DNA from 2 places in the Psychrobacillus sp. FJAT-21963 genome. Region 2 is predicted to be linked to the other one. Evidence: riboswitches for the same ligand, from Rfam matches in the RefSeq annotation. Region 2 holds a riboswitch; the other holds the start of a gene.
What was found. A riboswitch is a leader RNA that binds a small molecule or an ion and turns the genes downstream of it on or off. The one in region 2 is predicted to bind cyclic di-AMP.

Region 1 (3,494 bases), on a different contig from region 2:
AATATTTCGATTACTATAGTTTACAACATCTTTTCTTCAAAGCGTTTTAAGTCATTATTATTACCCATTGCCACTAGTACATCGTTTTCTCGAATAATATCAGTAGGTAATGGAGAAACGTTAATTTGTTCATTTCTAATAATTGCTAGAATTGTAATGCCGAATTTTGCCCGTACATCTAAATCAAGCAATGATCGATTATGTATTAGATTTGTAGCTCGAAGTTCTACTACACTATATTCATTGGACAAGTTAATATAATCTAACAATCGATCCGAGGACATAGATTGAGCAGTTCGAATCCCCATTTCCACTTCAGGATGTATAACACGATCTGCTCCAATTTTCTCTAAAACCTTTTGATGGTACGTATTTTGGGCTTTGACCCATACGGTATGGACCCCAAATTCCTTTAAATTGAGCGTCGTGAGTACACTATCTTGAATATTCTCTCCGATTGCTACTACAACATGGTCAAAATTCCGTATCCCGATCGACTTAAGAAAAGCCTCGTCTGTGGAGTTTCCATGAATTGCATGGGTTGAATACTGTATAAAGTTTTCAACTCTGTCTAGGTCACGATCTATTGCCAACACTTCATGACCAAGCGTATATAACTCTCTACACACACTTCCTCCAAATCTTCCCAACCCAATAACAGCAAATAGTTTCTCTTGTTTTGGCATTTTGTTACCTCCTCTTTTCATATCTAAAAAAATGTTATTCTATTTATTGGCAATCACAAAGTTAATTAGGAACTAAAATGATATATATAGTAACCGAAAAGATGATTTATCCAGTAAATACTTGGTCATATGGATAGCGATAATGAACCTTTTTGGGTTTCATCAGCAAGAAAAATAAAGTTAATGGACCAATTCTTCCTACGAACATAACCATACATAAAAGGACTTCACCTATGTCGCTTAGTTGAGCTGTTATCCCCATTGACAATCCAACAGTGCCGAAAGCTGACACCACTTCAAACGCAAGTGGAAGGAAGGGAATATTTTCGGTAATGGTTAACAAAAAGATAAATGAAAGGACGATGAATAACCCAATTGTGGCAATCGCTAAAGATCGTATTACTATATCGAGACGAATAGATCGTCCAAATAATTCTGGTTCTTCACGTTGACGCAAGAATGCCAGTGTAGCAAGAATAATAACGATAAAAGTTGTTAGCTTTATCCCCGAAGCTGTTGATGCACTTCCAGCACCAATAAACATTAAGACCATCGTCAAAAGAATTGTAGGATCTTCCATATCACCATAATTTAACGTATTAAACCCTGCAGTACGAGGGGATACGCCTTGAAAGTAGGAAACCATCACTTTCTCATATAAAGGCATATTGCCGAGAGTTGCTGGATTATCATATTCGAGTATGAAAACTATGCAGACAGCTACAACATTAATGATAATTGTGCCGATAATCATCATTTTCGTATGAAGCGACCATTCCTTGAATGATTTTTTCTGATGAATATCATATAAAACGGTGAAACCGATTCCACCAATTATAAAAAGAGCTGTTATCACAATATTCACAATAGGATCGTTTGCAAATCCGATTAAGTTATCTGGAAATAAGGAAAAACCAGCATTATTAAAGGCAGAAATAACATGGAAAATACTTATATACAACGCATCCTTAAAGCCAAAAGTAGGAATCCAGTGTATGGCCAAAATGATAATTGCAAAAAGTTGAACCGATAAAACAAATGATAAAATCAGCTTAACTAATTTGATAATGCCACCTATTGACTCTTGATTAAATGATTCTTGCATATATATACGATTTTGTAGCCCTATTTTCTTTTTAAGAAGAATAAGTATAGCTACTGCAAATGTCATCAAGCCGATACCACCACATTGTATTAAAATCATTAATACAATTTCCCCAAACAGAGTGAGCGTAGTACCAGGGTCAAAAACACTGAGCCCAGTAACTGTAGTTGCTGACGTTGCTACAAATAACGCATCCGTCCATGATATATACGTCGTTGTAGCAAAGGGGAGCTTTAAACAGAGTGTCCCAATCATTATTAAAAATAAGAAACTTCCAGCAATAATAACAGGAGGTGAAACTACAATTCTTTTCTTTTTAATTCCACGCATGCGAACACTCCCCATAATGTAAATTTAGAAACAAAACTCGAAAATCTTTTCATTACATAACATCACAAAATGAAAAATAAGTACAAAAAAAGTCCACAAGGCATAGGTAATAGCCTAGTGGACATTATTTCATTCTCACTAGCTCCAATTCCTCTCTCAGAACGCTTACGAGGTTAGCTGTCGGATTTGGGCCAATAGAGTAGCCCTACCTACATTCATAGGATTCACCCCACGCGGCATAAATGCCACAAATGGTTCCCCCGTTTCTAATGAATTAAGCGATTTAGAAATATGAAACTGCAAGTAATAATACTCCTATAAATTTAACTTGTAAATAGAATTTTTAAGCGTGTAAATTGTTCTCGATATATACCCTTTTCTAAGCTCTGATTACGATGGTATTTCCGCGAAGAAATAGCGCTAAAAATTTTAGTTTTACTTCATGAACAGGAATATTTCTAGTGTTTGTAGAAGTTTATAAAGAGTGTTAATAGATAAGGGGGAAAATTTATGACAAAACAATTCTTACAGAATCCATCTATTGAATGCCTTGATGAAATTAAGTTAGTTGGCTTTCGTATATTATGTGATGGTACTCAATATGTAAACGAAATACCCAAAGTTGCTAACCAGCTAAATGAACGATTAAGTGAGATTAAAAATGTTCTAAATCCATTTGTACAATTTGGAGCATTTGTTGTTGATAGTCATTCCGAAAATCAAGATGGCTACTGGGTATGCATGCAAGTTAAAGAGTATGAGGAGATTCCAGAAGGGATGGTTACTTTAACTGTTCCACCTCAAAAATATATTGTGTGGAGACATAAGGGACCAAACCTTAAAATCAGAGATGCTTACGAACGTTTACATTCTTGGATGGAAGCAAACGGGTATGAAAGACAAATGGATAAATGGCATTTAGAGAGGTTTCATAGTTGGAATGATACAGAAAATGTGGATGTAGAGCTATTGGACACGGTTAAAAATGAGTAAACCTGTTGAACTCACATATTCGTATTTTATGAAGCTTTTTAGTTGTGGCAGTTTTTAAAGATTGCAAAGCATAAAAAAATATAGGGTAAAAATATAGAGAAATTTAAGGGGATCTAAATGAAGATCAAGTTCAAACATTTTTTTAAAGAAGAATTAACGATACATGAATTACAGGATGCATTAGAAGATGGGGAAATAACCTCAAAAGAGTTAGTAATGTATTACCTTGATAGAATAGCGAAGTTTGACCAAGAAGGTCCGATGATAAATTCTGTCCTTGAAATAAATCCAGATGCTATTTTTATAGCCGAAGCACTTGATCATGAAAGAAAGACAAAAGGAGCTAGAGGGCTTTTACATGGAATTCCTGTATTGCTTAA
Region 2 (3,494 bases):
AAGGAGGTTCACAGGAAGATATACTTAGTTGCTCCCCAACAGCTACGTAGTGTCTTTTTACTTTATGAAACCATAAAACTAGTAGTGGCAAGAAGATTAATACCGCCCATACCTGACCAAATTTAGTAATAAAGAAAATCATCATAACTGTAAAACTAATTAACGCACCAATAAAGTTAATCGTCAATTTACCTTGCCAACCCTTAGGTCTTTCTCGAAACCACTTCACTAGCATCCCTGTTTGAGACAACGTGAAGGGAATAAAAACTCCGACTGCATACAGTGGAATCAGTTGCTCCGTCTGACCATTAAATATCATAATCAAAAGGATTGAAGTAATTCCAAGGGTGATAATTCCGTTAGAATACCCTAAACGATCTCCTCTCATTTTATACATACTAGGAATATACTTATCCTTCGACAGATTAAATGCCAATAGAGGAAAAGCTGAATATCCCGTATTTGCAGCTAAAACGAGTATCAAAGCTGTTGTCCCTTGGATGAAATAATACATATAATTTCTTCCAAACGTTTCAGATGCAATTTGTGATATTACCGTTTCCTCCACTTTGGGAGAAATACCATAATAATAGGCAAGAACTACTATTCCTACCAATAAAACCGCAAGTAATGAGCCCATAATCGATAATGTTTTAGCGGCATTTTTTGCAGCAGGATACTTAAAGTTAGGTATTGCATTAGAAATTGCTTCCACACCAGTTAACGCAGAACTACCAGAAGCAAATGCTCTAAGTAACAAGAATAACGAAATACCTGCAACTGGAGTACCTAATGGAGCATGTAAAACAGGTGACACATTTCCAATAATTATATTGTAAAGACCAACTCCAATTAGAACAAACAATGCAAGGACAAATAAATATACTGGATAAGCAAGTATTGAAGCTGATTCCGTAATTCCTCTTAAATTTAAAATAGTAATGAAAATTACAAGCACACTTGCAATCAACACATTATGATCGTGTAAGGTTGGAATAGCGGAAGTAATAGCGTCTGTTCCAGCAGAGACACTTACCGCGACAGTCAGGATATAATCCACTAACAAAGACCCACCTGCAATTAAACCCGCATTTTTTCCTAAATTTTCTTTAGATACAACATATGCACCTCCACCACGTGGATAAGCAAAAATAATTTGTCTATAGGACAGGATTAATGCAAGTAATAGAATGAGCACTCCTACTGCTATTGGTATAGAGTACCAGTAAGCTATTGTCCCAACAGTCATTAATACAAGCAAAATCTGTTCTGGTCCATAAGCAACAGACGATAAAGCATCCGAAGAAAGGATTGCCAAAGCTTTCGTTTTATTCAGCTTTTGTTCACCTAATTCAGATGACTTCAATGGACGACCTATTAAAAATCTTTTAACTGCTGATAACATAATTCCCACTTCTTTCTATCATCAAAAATATCAACATAAAACAAAAATAACGACAAAAAAGCCCACAAGGCATCAAGTAAAAAGCCTAGTAGACTTGTAACAACCGTCTCACCAGCTCCATCTCCTCTCTCATTACGCTTACGAGGTTAGCTGTCGGATTCGGGCTAAAAGAGTAGCCCTACCTACATTCGTAGGATTCACCCCATATGACTCATCGAGCCACATAAAATGGTTCCCCCGCTCCGTTTGGATTAAGCGATATAGAATTTGAAACTGACGATAATACTACTCCGATTTTATTTAATTGTAAATAGATGATTATAGGTAAATATATGTATCTTTTATTGCAATTTACATAAAAATTTTGTCCATTAATGCGGAGTACTGACATGGAGAAAAAAAACTGACGAGCCAATATAGGCCGTCAGTTTTTTAGCAGACAAAATAATGATGAAATACCTACAACGAAACAAGCTAAACTTGTTTGTTGTTACTGTTATTGTTATCCGAATTATTCTTATTGTATTCTCGAATATCTGTAAAGTCTGCCTCATCACTAAATTCAGTCTCGTACTTTAAATTATTATAGCCTGAAGTCCTACTTCGTTCTGCTCCTACTTCTTTGTGTGCTTCAAATAAAAGCGGGATACAAATTAGTCCACTTATACCTACAAGAGCATAAATTACTCGAGACATGGCTTCCGTTTGTCCACCAAAAATGGAAGCAACTAAATCGTATTCAAAAAATCCGATCAATCCCCAGTTAATTGCACCAATTATTACGAGCACTAAAGCAATTCGATGAATTGTTTTCACAGATTCACACCTCCTCAAAATTTAAATGAATGTTAGCCACGATAAATGATCGTCTATAGCTAAGATTCTTTCTTATCTTTCACTATTAACAAGCATTAATACAAAACAATATAAATTTGTTTAAAAAAAAGAAAAAAAAAAACGATTTCCAACATGTTAGAAATCGATTTAATGTTTCTTTTTATTTAACTATCTTATAAAGATGAACTCCGCCAATCCACCAATCAATTCCTACAAGATCGATTCGATTTTGTTTTCCCACTAATACATCTAAGCCAGCAGATGTTATGTCAATCTTAGCATTTGAAATTGAATCAGAATAATTTGGCAAAGGTTGATTAGATGTAATTAAGGGATTCTTTCCTTTCATTAATTCCTTTAAAATGGCTGCTAAATGCAAATCACTTAACCCATCATTTACTCTTTTCTTCGTTACCTCATTAAACAACTCGAAGAATTGGCAAATTCCATTATTAATTAAACTTAGTGATAAGTACTCAACTTCATTTAAACCTGTTTTTAACGAAGGAAAATAGCTTTTATGCCCTTGAAAAAATGGAAGTAGAAAAGGAAGAAAATGAGATGTGTTTTGTATCCATTTTTTATAATCGTCTTCCTCTTTAGAATTATATGCAATCCATCCAGATATAGCTTCATGAATTTCATCGTTTGAAAGTTCCTTTTTATCATCTACTAAAGCTATTAATTGCTCCGAAGACAACTGACCTAATCCATGGAAAGGATGAATTCCAGTATACTGATTAATACTAACCATAAATAGATTTTTAATACCTAAGGAAGATAGTTCTGTTAATAAATACATAAGCATGGTTTGATCATATCTATCATGCTCGAACCACAGTACAACCTCATCCTTCGTTGATATATTATTCAATAAATTATTTTGTTTAATACAATTGGAAATAAACAGTTTTGCTGGAATCTCCAGTCTTTGTTCAAAAAAAGCAGCACGTCTCTTTAATTGCTCCTCTTTTGTCCATTCTAAACTTAATGGACCGAAATCATACATTTCTCTCCAAACTATAATTTCTTCTTCTATATCTTTAATCTTATTTCCTACTACATCTCCATTTACAACGTGAATCATGCACATTCGCCTTTCTTAGCTTTTTTAGAGTCTAATTATGTCTCGCTCTTCATGTTAATTCTTCAATTGTTGTTCATTCCCCTTTTATTCATTGAATGAGTAGCAATGTTGAAATATAATTTGTATGAAGAAGATTTAACGGGAGAAATTAAATTAAAGGAGGAG

Region 1: linked by a shared signal. The riboswitch ahead of AN959_RS14860 (TrkH family potassium uptake protein) and the one ahead of AN959_RS17100 (APC family permease) in region 2 are both predicted to bind cyclic di-AMP.

The regions. Positions count from the first base shown of each region.
Region 1 covers NZ_LJIY01000006.1:254,527-258,020, forward strand. The annotation lists gene AN959_RS14855 (TrkA family potassium uptake protein) at 21-686, opposite strand; gene AN959_RS14860 (TrkH family potassium uptake protein) at 793-2,136, opposite strand; cyclic di-AMP (ydaO/yuaA leader) riboswitch at 2,268-2,412, opposite strand; gene AN959_RS14865 (GyrI-like domain-containing protein) at 2,632-3,114, shown strand; gene AN959_RS14870 (amidase family protein) at 3,232-3,494, shown strand, end outside.
Region 2 covers NZ_LJIY01000009.1:100,191-103,684, reverse strand. The annotation lists partial or broken gene AN959_RS17100 (APC family permease) at 1-1,405, opposite strand, end outside; cyclic di-AMP (ydaO/yuaA leader) riboswitch at 1,525-1,673, opposite strand; gene AN959_RS17095 (DUF378 domain-containing protein) at 1,880-2,221, opposite strand; gene AN959_RS17090 (DUF1835 domain-containing protein) at 2,403-3,329, opposite strand.